Regions from separate parts of the Pseudoalteromonas sp. THAF3 genome, predicted to be linked through region 3. Evidence: predicted binding sites of a transcription regulator. Region 3 holds the regulator's gene; each other region holds the start of a gene.
What was found. Region 3 encodes sigma-54, which starts transcription at its own class of promoters, with help from an activator protein. Its sites were predicted from a motif close to GTTGGCACGNNNNTNGNNT; they were not measured.
Positions count from the first base shown of each region.

Region 1: a site for sigma-54 is predicted at 1,659-1,677, ahead of FIU82_RS11130 (flagellar assembly protein T N-terminal domain-containing protein). Genes of this name have one in related genera too.
Region 2: a site for sigma-54 is predicted at 1,937-1,955, ahead of fliE (flagellar hook-basal body complex protein FliE). Genes of this name have one in related genera too.
Region 4: a site for sigma-54 is predicted at 1,659-1,677, ahead of FIU82_RS07350 (PA2169 family four-helix-bundle protein). Genes of this name have one in related genera too.

Region 1 covers NZ_CP045418.1:2,388,590-2,392,805, forward strand. The annotation lists gene FIU82_RS11115 (LapD/MoxY N-terminal periplasmic domain-containing protein) at 1-190, opposite strand, end outside; gene FIU82_RS11120 (transglutaminase-like cysteine peptidase) at 187-822, opposite strand; gene FIU82_RS11125 (LPP20 family lipoprotein) at 1,130-1,585, opposite strand; gene FIU82_RS11130 (flagellar assembly protein T N-terminal domain-containing protein) at 1,713-2,882, shown strand; gene FIU82_RS11135 (glutathione peroxidase) at 3,032-3,772, shown strand; gene FIU82_RS11140 (dihydrolipoyl dehydrogenase) at 3,817-4,216, shown strand, end outside.
Region 2 covers NZ_CP045418.1:2,334,521-2,338,736, forward strand. The annotation lists gene fliF (flagellar basal-body MS-ring/collar protein FliF) at 1-1,546, opposite strand, end outside; gene fliE (flagellar hook-basal body complex protein FliE) at 1,566-1,898, opposite strand; gene FIU82_RS10900 (sigma-54 dependent transcriptional regulator) at 2,087-3,487, opposite strand; gene FIU82_RS10905 (PAS domain-containing sensor histidine kinase) at 3,480-4,216, opposite strand, start outside.
Region 3 covers NZ_CP045418.1:2,874,452-2,878,667, forward strand. The annotation lists gene lptB (LPS export ABC transporter ATP-binding protein) at 1-709, shown strand, start outside; gene FIU82_RS13440 (RNA polymerase factor sigma-54) at 734-2,230, shown strand; gene hpf (ribosome hibernation promoting factor) at 2,256-2,543, shown strand; gene ptsN (PTS IIA-like nitrogen regulatory protein PtsN) at 2,545-2,991, shown strand; gene rapZ (RNase adapter RapZ) at 3,058-3,903, shown strand; gene FIU82_RS13460 (HPr family phosphocarrier protein) at 3,903-4,175, shown strand.
Region 4 covers NZ_CP045418.1:1,602,467-1,606,682, forward strand. The annotation lists gene FIU82_RS07345 (AMP-binding protein) at 1-996, opposite strand, end outside; gene FIU82_RS07350 (PA2169 family four-helix-bundle protein) at 1,182-1,622, opposite strand; gene FIU82_RS07355 (DNA topoisomerase IB) at 1,910-2,932, shown strand; gene FIU82_RS07360 (DUF3010 family protein) at 2,974-3,414, opposite strand; gene thrS (threonine--tRNA ligase) at 3,661-4,216, shown strand, end outside.

The DNA of each region.
Region 1 (4,216 bases), 490 kb from region 3:
CTAAAGTATTGGCGTTATCCACATTTTTTAGGTAAAGCTGCTCAGAAAAGCTGCTCTTAACATTATAGCCGCTAATGAGTACGCTGCAGATCAACCCACTCAAGGCAATAACCACAATAACCAACCACAGTTGTACCACCAAAGATATACGGTGCGCCCCGTTGGACGCCACAGATGCTTGCTTTATCACCACCTAACTCCTTGCTGTTCCATTTTTTTTAAAACCGAATGCCAGCGAGATAACCTCGCCCGAGGGTCGGCCACACTGTGGGTTGACGTTGCAGTCCACAGACCTTCACTGTTAAAGCTGAAAACCGGATATAAATCAGTGCGCTTCGCTGCTGGCAAAATAGCACTCGTCAGCGAGTCGAGAATGATGGGTTGGCTACTGGGGGTCGAGTAATAGCCTAACACCATATGAGCTTGGAATTTTTGACTGCGAGGGCCGCCAATTTGCGCTTTAACATAGATAAGGCGAAGCTTATTATCAGCGATGCCTAGCATTCTCAATGACGCGTATTTCGCTATGGCGTAGTCTTCACAATCGCCCAGCCCCTGCCCTAGGGTTTCTAATGGCGTTGCCCAGTAATCTTGTTGTTTGTAGAGAAGTTGGTCGGTGCGGTAGCGCACTTGCGTGGCAAAAAACTGATTGACCAGTTGCACTTTGCGGGTTTCGGGCTGCGCACTCAAGCTAGCTAGTAATTGCTGCCAGCGCTGCGCCACCAGTAAACGTTGAGTACCGTATTGATTGCGCATAAGTGTTTGAAACAAGCCGCTGTCCATAGCTGCGCCAACGTGAATGGCATTCATGAGTAACAGCATGGCTAACACTAAACCTAGCCCCAGCCACCGTATTTTATTTGTAATTTTCGTACTGCTCACTACGTCCTAAAAGCCTACATAGTTTCTGCGCACTGCCTAAGACGCAATGGGTTTGATTTACTAAAGCATAGCAGTGATTTTCAGTTCTGCAGCACCCAATGTTAACCGTAAATGCAGTATAAAGAGGTGCTTAGAATAAGTTTGATATTAGAAATTAAAGCAAAAATGCGGGTGTATGAAGGCAAGAAAAGATAAACCCAAGCGCACTGGCGTACACTTGGGGCAATGTTGTATATCAGCCAACACCTCAGTAGTAAGTGACCTTTTTTACCTTGCGAGGCTTACTCTGAGTAATGTAAAGGTCATGTACTAGCTTCATATCCAGCTCTAATTCAGTTGCATAACTGTCGCCAACAACATAACTGCGTTTAACTCGAGCCCCTCGGATCACCCCTTGAACCCGCGCTTGCAGTACATCATCTCCGGCAATGGCATTGGCAACGGTGGTTTGCCCTTGCATTTGTTGGCCATAAACCTGCTCCGCCAACTCCCGATAGGCTTCTATCTTTGAAGCTTTCATCGCCATCAGCGATTTTTGCTGAGCGCTTTCACCGGGCTGCGGGGCGATAGGTGCATAACCAATCGCACGTAAAATCGGATAGTTATCAGGCTGCTCTATGGCGTATTCAACGTGCTTATCAAACACGCTGCTGCAGCCGAGCATGCTCCATGTGCTGATCAGCAGTATCATCATTCGTAGCATGTTTTGCTCCACATTGATTGTCTCTAAACCTATGCTCAATAGTATGCACGATAAATGCCACTATTACAGGGGAGTTGGTATGTTCTTTGCTATCTTTGTTGCAAGAACATTTTTAGGTGGGATAACTATGCGATATTTGGCACCTGTGTGCGCACTGATGATTGCACTAATAAGCCCGAGTGTCAGCGCCCAATGGTTGCAAACCACAGGGGTTGCGACTTTAGAGAATGGAGATACCGAAACAGCACGCGCCAACGCGGTCAGTGACGCTATAAAACAGGCGTTATTATATTCAGGGCTGGAGCTATCCAGTGTGCAGACCTTGACTAACGGCGTGCTCACTCAGGATCACCTTTCTTTGCAAGCACATGGTCAAGTACAACAAATGCAGCTTCTCGAAGAGCAACAAAGTGATGGCATGATCAGTGTCACCATGCAAATTGAAGTGTTAGACAACCCACAGCAATGCCCTGAACAAGACTTTGTTAGCCACTTTGCTCTCACACGCACGGCATTGGATAATCCACAGCAAGCTCGTTATGGTCAAATATTTGACGTAGCCCCTGCTTTTACTAAGCAGCTCTACGCAATTATGAGCCAAACGCAATTAGCTATGCTGCCTATTCCTTATTTTAAAGAAGCGGTGGATGTTAGCCCCTTCTTTACACAGCAATTTCAGTATGATGAAAACGTACTGGAATATATTCGCGACAAAAGTAACAGTCAGTACGTGTTACTCTCGCAAATCACCGATATTTCCACCGGCAAGCAATTGAATAATGATTATGCATTTTGGCAGGATGAAAGCTATAACCGCTATTTTAATGTAGAGTTTGCGTTATTCGATGCCTTGAGCTTTGAAAAAATATGGCAAAAAGCCTATCAAACTCAAGGGCCTTGGCAGTTTGAAAAAACCGCTCGTATCGATGTAAACAGTGGCACGTTTTGGCAAAGCCAATACGGACGGGCCATTACTGCGCTTAGTGAGAAAGTGATGTTTGACCTCAACAATGAGCTGCGCTGCCTACCCACCCGTGGATTAATTCAGCATATTGATGGTGACCAAGTAGTTGTCAACTTAGGTAAAGCCAACGGCTTAGTGATGGGTCAGCAACTCACTTTGGCGCATAGCAGCAACCTCACCACCTATGCAGGCAAACGTTTGCCACGTCAGGTAACTACCTTACATCGTGTAGAAGTGAATCAGCTTTACCAACACAGTGCCATTGCCACTAATATTGGTAAACGGCCACTGGCGAATATTCAACTCAACGACTTAGTGTTGCTGAGCCAATAGCCTAGGCTCAGCACTTCCCTGCGTACCATTTAAAATCAAGATACGTTCAACGTTCGATTTTAACAATCAAAGTCATCAATTCTTACTGATATACAAATCAATTCGCTTTTGTCACACTGTACTCAACACATCGAAAGGAGATTATCAGTATGACAACATTAAAAAACAGCGAAGGCCAACGAATTCCTCAGGTGACATTTGCACTGCGTAAAGGCGAGCAATGGCAACAACTTACCTCAGACGATATCTTTGCAGGTAAGACGGTCGTGGTTTTCTCATTGCCCGGTGCGTTTACACCAACCTGCTCGTCAACACACTTACCACGCTACAACGAGCTTGCCGGTGTACTAAAACAAAATGGCGTAGATGACATTGTCTGCGTGTCGGTAAACGATACATTTGTGATGAATGCGTGGGCTGAGCACCAAGAAGCCGACAATATTACCTTACTCCCTGACGGTAACGGCGAGTTCACTGACGGCATGGGCATGCTGGTTGACAAGAACGACCTAGGTTTTGGTAAACGTAGCTGGCGCTACTCCATGCTCGTGAAAGACGGCGTGGTTGAGAAGATGTTTATCGAACCGCAAAAACCAGGCGACCCTTTTGAGGTATCGGATGCAGATACTATGCTTGATTATATTAACCCCAAGCAAAGTAAGCCACAGCCGGTAAGCATTATTACTAAGCCGGGATGCCCGTTTTGTACCAAAGCGAAAGCAATGCTTACGCAGCACGGTCTTGCTTTTGAGGAAATTGTGTTGGGTAGTCAAGCGTCGCTTACCAGCTTAAAAGCAATATCCGGTAGAGATACGGTACCGCAAGTATTTATTGGTGGGCAACATATTGGTGGCTCTGATGAGCTTTCCCTTTACTTCACTAACAACTAATTCATTTTAAGGGCCTGCGGGCCCTTTTTTATAAGGACACTGCTATGAATAAAGTGAGCACCGATGTTTTAGTCATTGGCGCAGGCTCAGCCGGTCTAAGTGCTTATCGCAGCGCGAAAGAACATACCAATAAGGTACTCTTGGTTGAGGCAGGCCATTACGGAACAACTTGTGCGCGAGTTGGCTGCATGCCCAGCAAACTCTTGATCGCCGCTGCAGAAGCAGCCCACAGTGTGCACACAGCAAACCATTTCGGTATTAATACCCAAGCCCCTATTGTTGATGGTCAGGCAGTGATGCATCGCGTGCGTAGCGAACGTGATCGCTTTGTTAGCTTTGTAATTGATGCAGTCGAAGATATCGACCCGCAAGACCGTCTGATTGGCCACGCACAATTTATTAATGATCATCAAGTTCAAGTCGCTGATCATACGTTAATTGAAG
Region 2 (4,216 bases), 540 kb from region 3:
CTAATGTACTATCACCGATATCAACACCCGAACTCAACGCATCTTCATTGTATTCTTCCAGTGTATCATCTGGGTAGATAAGTCGCTTAAGCATGGGGCGAACCACGGCAATGATCAACACGATTATCACTAATGCGCCCAGTGCTAAACGCACTATCTTCATAAACCAATTTTGCTCCCACAGTGGCAGTTCAGCAACCGCACCCAGGTCTTCACGTACAAAGGGGACACTCACGACTTCTAAGGCATCACCACGCTGCATGTCGAAACCCACGCCTCCTTGTAATAGGCGACGAATATTGTTGAGCTCCTCGGCACTGCGCGGCGCACTGGTGGTTTGCCCATCCGCACCAGCTGTTTGTGTGTAATCCACAGCCACGGAAACACTGATACGGCGGATCACCCCAGTCTGCTTACGTTTATGAGAGATAGTGGTATCAAGCTCATAATTACGGGTCGCTTCTTTGTGGCTGCGCGACGGTGAGCGAGTTTGCGCACTTTGCTCGTCCAACGCATTCTCTGGAATGTTAGAGTTCACTGGCGGTTGATTTGTTAAGGCGCCAGGAATGCCGACCGCTAAACCACCAATGTTATTCTCTTCTAATGTGGTTTCACTGCGCACCGCTGGCAAATCTGGGTTGTAACGCTTTTGAGTCTCTTCTACTGCGCTGAAATCCATGACCAAGTCGACCTGCGCAGTATAGTTACCCAGTCCGACCACCGGGATCATGATGCTATCAATTTTTTCTATATATTCCTGCTCTCGTTGACGCTCAATCTCATACTCTTTACGTGAGCGCGCCGATAACGAATTTTGTGAACCGGAGTTAAGCAGACGACCATTTTGATCGGTCACCGTGACCCGTTCAGGAGACAGTCCTTGCACGGCCGAGGCGACGATATCGACGATAGAGTCTATCTCTTCACTGTTGAGGTTACGACCGCGTTTAACCGTCGCAACAACCGTTGCTGAGGGCTTCTTCTCAATACGAGCAAATACATTTTCTTTAGGAATGGCCAGTAATACTTTGGCGCGAGATACTTTATTAAGTTCTTCAATGGTACGCGCAAGCTGCTGCTCGCGAGAATGCTTGAGTCGTTCACGTTCAAGACGCTGTGATACGCCAAATCCCATGTCTTGCATCAAGATATCGGTGCCAGATTGCGGGCCTTGCGTAAGCCCCTCTCGAGCCATATTCAGTTTTATATCTTGATAGGCATCTTCGGCAACCATGATCACGTTGCCATCGAGTTCATAATCGATTTTTTGCGCATCCAAGAAATCCAAGGTCTGAATCAATTCCTCGGTAGGCATTTTGCCTAACGGGCGCATATCAGGCTGACGCGCCCAAATTATGATAAAAATAGCGATGGCCAAGCAAATAGCCAAAGCGATGATCAGCGTCACCTGTCGTAGCATATCCACACCATTAAGGGCGCTTAAATAGCCAGACTTTTGTTCTTGCTGTTCACCCGAGGAGTCGGTGTTCATGTCAACACCGCCATCGGCAAGGGCTAAATCTGTTGATTGGTTTGCTTGTGCCACAACTGTTCTCCGCTATCCGTTATACAGGCATGTTCATGATGTCTTTGTAGGCTTCCACTAGCTTGTTACGAACCTGCACAGTGGCCTCAAATGCGACAGAGGATTTTTGCGATGCGATCATTGCTTCGGCAAGAGAAACGCGGCGATCACCCATCTCCACAGCAACCACTTTTGATTTAGCATCTTGCTGTAGGTTATGAACATTATCGATTGCGCTACTTAGTAGCTCACCAAATTGGCTGGTCGATGTTTGCGGCACTTGGTTTTGTGCCTCTTTCAATGGGTTACGAGCTTGCGCTTCTTGCGCGAGCGACTGCATTTCTTGAAATAATGAGTTGGCTTGGACTTTCATCTTGGGCATCACTCAGTTAATTAAACTTACCCTGAACAATGCACAAGTCGTGCCAATAAAATATCATTATTTAACAAAGGCTTATTATTATTTTAATTTTGACACTGAGGAATTAGGCTAGCTATATTTTTGACGCCCACAAGAAAGCCCGAGCATATCCCGGGCTGAAATAGAACATTATGACGAGACTATGCAGGAAGGTGGATCCCCTGCTCGCGCATTTGCGCTATTTTGTAGCGTAAGGTACGCGGGCTGATCCCTAAGGCATCAGCAACATCCTTACGCTTACCGTTAAAGCGCGCTAAGGTATCGAGAATTATTTTATGCTCTTTGTTTTTAAGCTCATCTTTAAAGTTATGGGCTTGGTCTACACCTTGGGGTGATGCCACTGGCAGCTCATCATTGTGTTGATTGAGCGCAGAGGGCATATCTTGGTGCGCATTGAGCTCAACTTCATCATCAGTGACGAACTCTTCGATATAAATGGCGCTGGCGTGCACCTCGTCACCGGATTTTAAGATCAGCGCACGCTGAATAACATTATCAAGCTCACGCACATTTCCCGGCCAAGTATGCGCCATTAAGCGCTCTTTGGCATCGGCACTGAGCGAGGCAGTCGCTTGTTTGCTAGCTTGGCAATGGCGCTCTAATAAATGTTCAGCCAGTGGAATAATATCCCCGGGGCGCTGATTGAGTGGCAACCAGGTCAGCGGGAACACGTTTAGGCGATAATATAAATCTTCCCGGAATATACCGGCTCTGACCGCTTCTTTGAGGTCACGGTTTGAGGTGGCCAACACCCGTACGTTGAGCTCGATGGTTTTGCGACTCCCTAAGCGCTCAACCTCGCGCTCTTGCAATACACGTAGCAATTTCGCTTGTAGGCCTAAATCCATTTCAGTAATTTCATCAAGTAAAATGGTGCCATTTTGTGCTTGCTCAAATTTACCTGGACAGGCATTCACAGCGCCAGTGAACGCGCCTTTCTCGTAACCGAACAAAGTCGATTCAAGCATGTTTTCGGGAATGGCTGCACAATTGATAGCGATAAATGGCGCCTCTTTGCGCGGCGATTGGTCGTGAATATAGCGCGCCAATACCTCTTTACCACTCCCGCTTGGACCCATCACCATGACACTCGCGTCACTGTCAGCCACTTTATTGGCTAAATCGAGTAGCGCCAAACTTTTGGCATCAGCGACCACTGGACCACTTTGGCTAGCCGTTTCATTGGGTAAGTAACGACTCACTAAATTCAGTAAAACCTCGGGGGCAAATGGCTTTGCCATATAGTCGATGGCCCCCAGACGCATGGCTTCAACCGCATCATCAATAGTGGCATAGGCCGTCATCATTAATATCGGCATGTCTGGATAGTTAAGCTTGATGCTTTTTAGTAATTCAATGCCATTAATACCGGGCATCTGCACATCACTGACCACTAGAGCAACACTGTGCTCTTTTAGCATCATGATTGCTTCTTCACCACTTTTTGCTGCAATGCAGCGAATATCTGACAGTGTTAATGTATCGATTAGGGCTTCGCGTAACCCCTTGTCATCCTCGACAACAAGTACATAGTTATTCATTGCTCTGCTCCTGGGTATTGCTGTGCAAAACAGGAAGCGTTAGCGTAAATTGCGCGCCACCGTTTTGAAGGTTCTCTACTTTTATTTGCCCCTTATGGGCATTCACCACTGAGGCAACCACAGCCAGACCTAAACCTGTGCCCTGACGCTTAGTGGTAAAAAAAGGCTCAAAAATTTTGTCAATAATCTCTTCATTGATCCCTGGGCCATTATCGCTAATGATGATATCGACATAATCACTGTTCGTGCGTTGACGACGTGCCTGCATCTTAATATGCGCACCACTGCCTATCACCTGTAAACTATTGTGCACCAGGTTATTGATGGCACTGGCCAAGGCAGTACGATTGCCCATGACTTCGATATCGGGCTCAGGAAGCTGTACTTGTAGATGCGCTTCATGCTCACTAAGCATGGCTTCACTGCCAGAATTTACATCATTAAGTAACAGCCCTAATGACATCGGCTCAACGACTTGCTGCTCACCACTTTTGGCAAACAACAACATATCATTCACTTGGTTTTCCAAATCTTTCAAACGCGACATGAGCTTATCGTGACAGTGGGCACGCGATTGATTATTCAATCGCGACGAGCCCAAATTGGCCCCATATAACATGGCTGCCGAGAGCGGTGTACGCACTTGGTGGGCTAAAGTAGCCACCATTTTGCCAAGCGCGCTTAAACGTTGCATGTGCGCCACTCTTGATTGCAAACGACGCGTTTCCG
Region 3 (4,216 bases):
ACAAAAATTAGCGAAAAGCTATAAAGGCCGGGAGGTCGTCAAAAGTGTGGGCTTAGAAGTACAAGCAGGTAGTATCGTCGGCTTGCTCGGCCCTAATGGAGCCGGTAAGACAACTACTTTTTACATGATAGTTGGCTTGGTACCCAGTGATAAAGGCACCATCAGTATTGATGATGAGGATATCACCTTGATGCCGATGCACTCTCGTGCGCGCTTAGGTATTGGTTATTTACCGCAAGAATCATCTATTTTTCGAAAGCTGACAGTTTTTCAAAATTTGATGGCCATCCTGGAAACCCGCAAGGGCTTAAGCAAAGCAGAGCGTGAAAGCGAGCTTGAGGGCCTACTTGATGAGTTTAATATACAGCACATTCGAGACTCACAAGGAATGGCGTTATCTGGTGGCGAACGTCGCCGGGTAGAAATAGCGCGAGCATTGGCGGCAAATCCCAAGTTTATCTTGTTGGATGAACCTTTTGCTGGTGTCGACCCTATTTCAGTGTTAGATATAAAGAAAATCATAGAGCATCTGCGCAATCGTGGCATTGGTGTATTAATCACCGACCACAACGTGCGAGAGACCCTAGACGTATGTGAAACCGCATACATTGTTTCCCATGGCGAGCTCATTGCTTCTGGCACTCCAGAGCAAGTTCTTGCCGATCAAACGGTTCGCGACGTCTATTTGGGTGAGCAGTTTAGATTATAACGATTAAAGGATTGTTAGAGATACATGAGGCAATCATTACAGCTGCGCCTAGGCCAGCAATTAACAATGACCCCACAATTGCAGCAAGCGATTCGCCTGTTGCAGCTCAGTACTTTGGATCTCCAACAAGAAATTCAAGAGGCGTTGGACGCCAACCCATTACTTGAAGTTGAAGAAGACAATTACGCCGATAATAACGACAACCAAGAGCAAAAAGAGTCGACGTCCGACAACCAAAATAACGACACCGCCGAGACGGCCAGCGCCAGTAAGGACGAAGTTGAAAGTGCTGATGCCATGAACAACGAGTCCATCAGTGAAGACTTGCCCATGGATGTGTCTTGGGATGAGTATATTAGTGCGGCTCCCGTTGCCTCCTCTGGGCCTATGCCAGAAGATGAGTCTATCTATCAAGGCGAAACCACCGAGTCGTTACACGATTATTTAATGTGGCAGCTGCAATTAACACCTTTTAGTGCCACCGACGAGGCTATCGCCACAGCCATCATTGAAGCCATCAATGACAACGGCATTTTAACGGTCAGTTGTGAAGATCTGCTGGAAAGCTTGAATCATGATGAACAAGACGATGGTATCGAGCTCGATGAAATTGAAGCCGTTCTCAAGCGTATCCAACTCTTTGATCCAGTAGGAATTGGTGCACGTTCTTTACAAGAGTGCTTGTTGATCCAGCTCAAGCAATTTGACCCACAAACCCCTTGGCTTGAAGAGACCAAAGAGGTAGTTTGTAACTATATTGATTTGCTTGGTAGTCGCGACTATCGCACCTTGATGAAAAAGACTAAGCTTAAAGAAGCGCAGTTAAAAGAGGTGATGACACTGATACACAGTTTAAATCCGACTCCTGCAGCCACGATTGTGCGAGAGCAGTCAGAGTATGTGATTCCAGACGTATCGGTGAAGAAAGTTAAAGGCCGCTGGGTGGTTGAATTAAACCCAGATAGTATGCCTAAGATCCGCGTTAACGATCACTATGCATCAATGTCGCGAAGCTGTAAGTCACAAAGCGATAGTCAATTTATTCGCTCGCATTTACAAGAAGCGAAATGGTTTATAAAGAGCTTGGAACAACGCAATGATACGCTACTTAAAGTAACTAATTGCATTGTTCAACAACAACAGGCATTCTTTGAACATGGTGAAGAGGCAATGAAGCCAATGGTGCTTAATGACGTTGCCGAAATGGTGGAAATGCATGAGTCAACGATTTCCCGTGTGACCACCCAAAAGTATATGCATACACCACGGGGTATTTTTGAGCTGAAGTACTTTTTCTCCAGCCATGTTACAACCGAAAACGGAGGTGAATGCTCGTCTACAGCGATTCGAGCATTGATCAAAAAGCTAGTAGCTGCGGAGAATCCTGCTAAACCGTTGAGTGATAGCAAGATTGCCGACGTACTAGCCGAGCAAGGAATTAAAGTGGCTCGGCGCACGATTGCTAAATATCGTGAATCGCTAGCCATTCCACCGTCAAATCAGCGTAAAAGTTTGATATAGACGTTAGACAAGAAGGAAAATGCTTATGCAATTAAATCTTACCGGTCGTCACGTAGAAATCACTGATTCTCTTCGCAACTATGTGAATAGCAAATTTGCAAAATTAGAGCGTCACTTTGACCATATAAATAATGTGCATGTCATTCTTGATATTGAAAAACTAACACAAAAAGCAGAAGCTACTCTTCACGTTAACGGTGGTGAACTGTTCGCAACCGCAGAGCACCAAGATATGTATGCGGCGATCGACGGCTTAATTGATAAGCTCGACCGTCAAGTGATTAAACATAAAGAGAAATTATCTCGTCACTAACATGAACCTAGATTCACTCTTTACCAAGGACTGCAGCAAAGCTGCGGTCCTTTTTAATAGCAAAAAAAGAATGCTGGAGTACCTCTCTCAGGTGGCTCATCAGCACAGTCCTCACCTCAGCGAGCAATCGGTACTTGATGCTCTGCTGACCCGCGAAAAGCTGGGCAGTACCGGCATCGGCAAAGGCGTTGCTATTCCGCATGGCCGTCTCGATGGTATCGACAGTACGATTGCCATTGTTGTAACTAATCGCGAAGCCATTAACTTTGATGCCATTGATAACCGTCCAGTGGATATCTTTGTCGCACTTTTAGTGCCGGCTAATGAGACTGAACAACACCTGAAGACCTTAGCGACAATTGCTGATAAACTAAAAGACAAACAACTGTGTAAACAACTGCGCTCGGCGAGCAGCGATCAAGAGCTTTATCAATTGATCGCCGACTAATGCGCGCCGTATTGATTCATGGTGTGGTTTAAATGTGCGTTTTGGGGTAAAACAAGGAGTTGTCGGATGGAACTTATCATTGTCAGTGGTCGCTCGGGTTCTGGAAAATCAGTCGCGTTACGGGTGCTCGAAGACCTTGGGTACTATTGCGTAGATAACATCCCAGTTATTTTACTCCCCTCCTTGGTGCGCAGTGTTTCAGCAAATTATGACAAAATTGCCGTCAGTATCGACGTGCGCAACTTGCCCAAAGAGCAGCATGAATTTAACGACATTCTCGCTTACCTGCCTGAGTTTGCTAAGCCTTCGCTGTTTTACCTTGATAGTGATGAACAAACGTTGATTAAGCGTTTCTCTGAAACTCGTCGACTACACCCCTTATCCATGCAAAATATGACGTTGGATGTCGCTATTCGTGAAGAGAAGCAGCTTCTTGATGTACTCATCTCCCACGCCGACTTTATTATTGATACAACTGAGCTCAGTGTTCACCAGTTGGCGGAGATGATCCGTGAAAAAGTGCTGGGTAAAAAAGACAAGCAATTACTGATCACTTTTGAGTCTTTTGGATTTAAACATGGCATTCCAAAGAATGCAGATTATGTGTTTGATGTGCGGTTTCTCCCCAATCCCCATTGGGAACCTGAACTAAAGGCGCTCACAGGGTTAGACCAACCCGTTCAAGACTATTTAGCCAGTCACTCAATCGTGCAAAAGTTCACTTGGCAGATCCAAACTTTTGTTCAAACTTGGTTACCCCACTTAGAGCGTAATAACCGTAGTTATTTGACCATTGCTATTGGCTGCACTGGGGGTCAACACCGCTCAGTGTACCTTGCCCAAACTTTGGGAGAGCGCTTTTTAGATACCTATCCGAACGTGAAAATTCGCCATCGAGAGCAGGAAAAATAGTGATGGTTGAAGGTACTTTTATTATTCAAAACAAGTTAGGCCTACATGCTCGTGCAGCCTCACAATTGGCGCAACTGGCGATGAATTTTGATGCTGAAATAATGCTATATCAAGGTGATAAGAGCGCTCAGGCCGACAGTGTCTTGGCTTTACTGCTCCTTGAGAGCGGCAAAGGTAAGGAAGTGCGCGTGCAGTGTGAAGGCCCTGATGCCGACGCCGCGTTGGCAGCTATCGGGGCGCTCATTGCAGAAAAGTTCCACGAACAAGAATAACCCTTAGGCATTTACTTTTGCTATCATTGATTTAGTTAGGT
Region 4 (4,216 bases), 1.3 Mb from region 3:
TCCGGTGCGTAAGGTACTGAGATCGTACTGCTGAAAGTCGGGGTGCTCTAGTTGCGCAATAAACATCGTTGGTACGCCGTGGAGCGCCGTACAGCGTTCTTGCTCAACGCAGCTTAGGGTGCTGATTGCATCGAATGAGGGAGCTGGAAATATCGCACAGGCACCACTGGCCAAACACACTAGATTACCCAGCACCATGCCGAAGCAATGGTACAGGGGCACCGGAATACACAGTCTGTCTTTATCATTAAAGTGCATCGCTTGGGCAACCAGCAAACCGTTGTTTAAAATATTGCGGTGCGAGAGCGTGGCGCCTTTGGGGTTCCCGGTTGTCCCCGAGGTAAATTGGATATTAATGGCGTCATCGGGTCGAAGTTGCGCTTCAATAACCCTCATTTGCTGGTAGTGCGTATCCTCGCCCAATTGTTGAACCGACTTAAATGATGTCATGCCGGCAAAAGGTTGCTCGGAGAGAATAATAACTTGCTCTAGAGTGGGCAGCGCTTGCAGGGTGGTTTTGCCACCGTCTTTTAATTCCGGTGCAAGTTGGTAGATCATATCAACGTAGTTTGATGCTTTAAATTGCTCGGCCATCACCAAATACTTTACACCCACGTTGTTAATGGCAAAGGCCAACTCATGAGGGCGATAGGCGGGATTAATGCACACCATAATGGCGCCAATTTTGGCGCTTGCGAATTGCACCAAGGACCATTCAATATTGTTGGGAGACCAAATGCCAACCCGATCCCCTGGCTGTACACCTAGAGCGAGTAAGCCCGCAGCGAGGCGCTCTATTTCCCGTAAATACTGGCGGTAAGTCCAACGGATCCCTTGGTGGCGCACCACAATCGCTTCATTGTCAGGGTATTTGTCGACAATATAATCAAGATGCTCGGCGATGGTTCGCTCGCTAAGCGGCGTTAAAAATGAGCCGTGGTACTGGCTCAACGTTAACGGTAGTGAAGGGGAGTGATTGTCTTGTTGTTGCGGCATTGACTGCCTCCTTGCCCGGATAGATGTTGTCATTTTAGGTTCTTCAACACCTAATCAAGCACAGAGTGTCGACACTTTCCATTATTTTGAGGTGGTTTCTATTGGAATTAGACTAAAGGTTTAGTTTTTGTCGACATAAAAAGCGGGCCATGGGCCCGCTACATCGTCTTGGGGAGAGAAATAATTTAGCTCGTTGCTTCTTGCAGTGCCTTCATTTTATCGTGGCAAATTTGCATGCGTTCACGAAGCTGAGAAAGAACTTGTGCGCACTGAGGTGGCTGCGACTCTTCTAGTGCATCGTCGAACTCTTCAAGCACTTTATCTTCAACCTCTTCAAGGTGTTTGATGTACGTATGCTCTTCGTTGCTCTTAATCGCGCTCATCACCTTAGTGTAGGTTTTACGTACATCAACCAGGGTGTCTGAGCCGGTTTCAATTTCGCCTTGCTCTTCAATGGCAAAGGGTTGCAAGTCGGTCACCGCTTTGTGCTTTTCATCGATCATGTTTTGGAACACGGTACGTACATCATTACTATCAATGTTGTCTTTGGCATCGGAGTAAAAATCAATGCCACCCTTTAGTACTTTGATAATGTCTGTGATTTTCTCTGAACGTTGCATTGTCATAATTGTGCTCCTTCAATTTTGAATTCGATTTAATAGGAGCAATGCTTGTGCCAAATCGAGGGAATACATAAAAACCATTATTAAACAGTGTTTTATCTTTATCTTCGAACGCTTGAAATGTATAAACCAACGCCTTTTTCATGGGCAACTATGAAAGCTTTTCAATTGTAGGCGGTAAAAACGTCATAGTCGTACAGCCAACAAAGCGTATTATTTTTTACCTTTCACAGTGCGCCAGGTGAAGATGTGCTGCGTAGTAGCTATTATCGGAAAAAAAAGGAAGAAGAATGGATTGTAACGTTGCCCCAAGCACAACCTACCACGAGTGTAATACCCTTACGACAACGCGTCGTAAACGGGGAAAAGGATTTGAATACTTCCATCTTGATAAGGAAAAGATAACCAGTCGTGCTTACTTAAAACGAATGCGAGAGTTGGTTGTGCCTCCTATGTGGCGTGATGTACGTATTAGCGCTTGCCAGTACAATAAGGTGCAGGCCGTTGGCGTTGATGGCAAAGGAAAGCGACAATACATTTACCACGCCCATTGGCAATTGGCGCAACAGCAAAAAAAATTTGCCAAGTTAGGTGAATTCGCTGCTCAGCTTCCAGATGCGCGAGGGCAATGCTTATCCTTATTGGCAGAACCTGATTGGACGAAAGACAAAGTGTGCGCGCTTGGGTGCGCAATCTTAGACCTTACCGCGATTCGTGTAGGCAATAATAATTATTACAAAGCCAATGAAACTTGCGGGTTAACCACGCTTCGACGCAAGCATGTGGATATTAAAGACGACCATGTACAATTTAGCTTTAAAGGTAAACACGCAAAACACCGAGAGGTGCGCATCGACGATACTGAGCTTGCTGAATTAGTGGCTTCAAGTGCAGAGCAACAAGGGTATAGCTTGCTACGTTATTATCAACAAGGCCAATGGCATGACCTGCAAAGTGATGATATTAACGAATTTATCCACCGTGTTTTTGGCGGCCACTTTAGTGCCAAAGATTATCGTACCTGGGCGGGGACGCGAATGGCGGTGCGCTTTGCCCACGTAGCCGCAGAGCAGGTACAGGCGCACCCAAGGCGCAAATTTAAGTCTCAGCTGGTTAAACTCGTTGCCAAACAATTAGGCAATACCGCGAACATTTGCGAACAGTATTATATTCATCCGAAGGTGTTAGAACACCTCAGCGAACACTATGAAAATGAACACCCGTTTGCGCATTTTGACGCGACACCGCGCTCTTTAGCCGGGGAGTTAGACATGGATGAGAGGCATGCGTTAGCGATTATTACCGGGCGATAACGTAACAGGCCATTTCTGCGGCCTGTTACTGTCGGGGGAGATTACTGCTTAGCGTAAGTGCGCAGCATAATATCGACATACGCCGTCATAAAGGCTTGCTCTTGAAACTTCTTCAGCCCCGTATCAGCGAACTCAATAGGTAATGGGTTGCGCTTAAGCTGCTCTTTCATCTCTGTGGCACTAATAATGTGCACATCTAAGTTAGTTATCAGCTGCAGTGCCGCTTCCATTTTAAAGCCAACCGCGCCGCCAGCGAACTTTCCTTTATGAGGTCGCGCCTTGATGGCGATAGCATCCACTTGGTAATCTTCCATCAGCTTTTTAAAGTCGCGATGAAACTTTTGGATTTCTTCAGTATCGTTGGCATCGCTTAAAACAAAACGTGTTTGGCGCACATCACGGATGTCAAACACATCATTTTCTTTACTTAGAAGGCATAGTAAAACTTCACTGCCTTTTATTTCTACGCCGCAAGTATGCATAGTCAAATATCACCTTTTTTATCAATGGCATTAGTATATCAGAAGCGCATACAAAATTTGTTAAGAAAATTAGCAGACGAGCCTTGTATTTACCTCTATAGCGCGCCAAAATAGCGCCTCGCTCACGCTGTGTGGGCGGCAGTATCATCGCAATGCTTGTTGGTATAAGCGTTGATTAGACTTATTAAATAGACAAATAAATACACGTGGCGCGGCGTAGGTGTCACCACTGTACAAGGATTAAACATGCCAGTAATTACTCTTCCTGACGGCAGTCAGCGTTCATTTGAAAACCCTGTATCCACGTTAGACGTAGCACAAGACATCGGCCCAGGCCTTGCCAAAGCGACCATCGCTGGGCGTGTTAACGGTGAGCGTGTTGACGCCTGTGATTTAATCAGCGAAGACGCACGGTTAGAGATCATCACCGCAAAAGATGAAGACGGTTTAGAAATTATCCGTCACTCCTGTGCGCACCTTATCGGCCACGCCATTAAGCAATTGTATCCTGATGCAAAAATGGCCATTGGTCCAACTATCGACAACGGCTTTTATTATGATGTCGATATGGAGCACTCGCTGACGCAAGAAGATTTAGAAGCGCTTGAAAAGCGTATGAAAGAACTTGCGAAAACCAAATATGACGTGGTTAAGAAGACCGTGAGCTGGCAACAGGCCCGCGACACGTTTGAACAACGTGGCGAACCTTATAAAGTTGAAATCTTGGACGAGAATATCGCTAAAGATGACCGTCCTGGTTTATACCACCACGAAGAGTACGTGGATATGTGTCGTGGCCCAC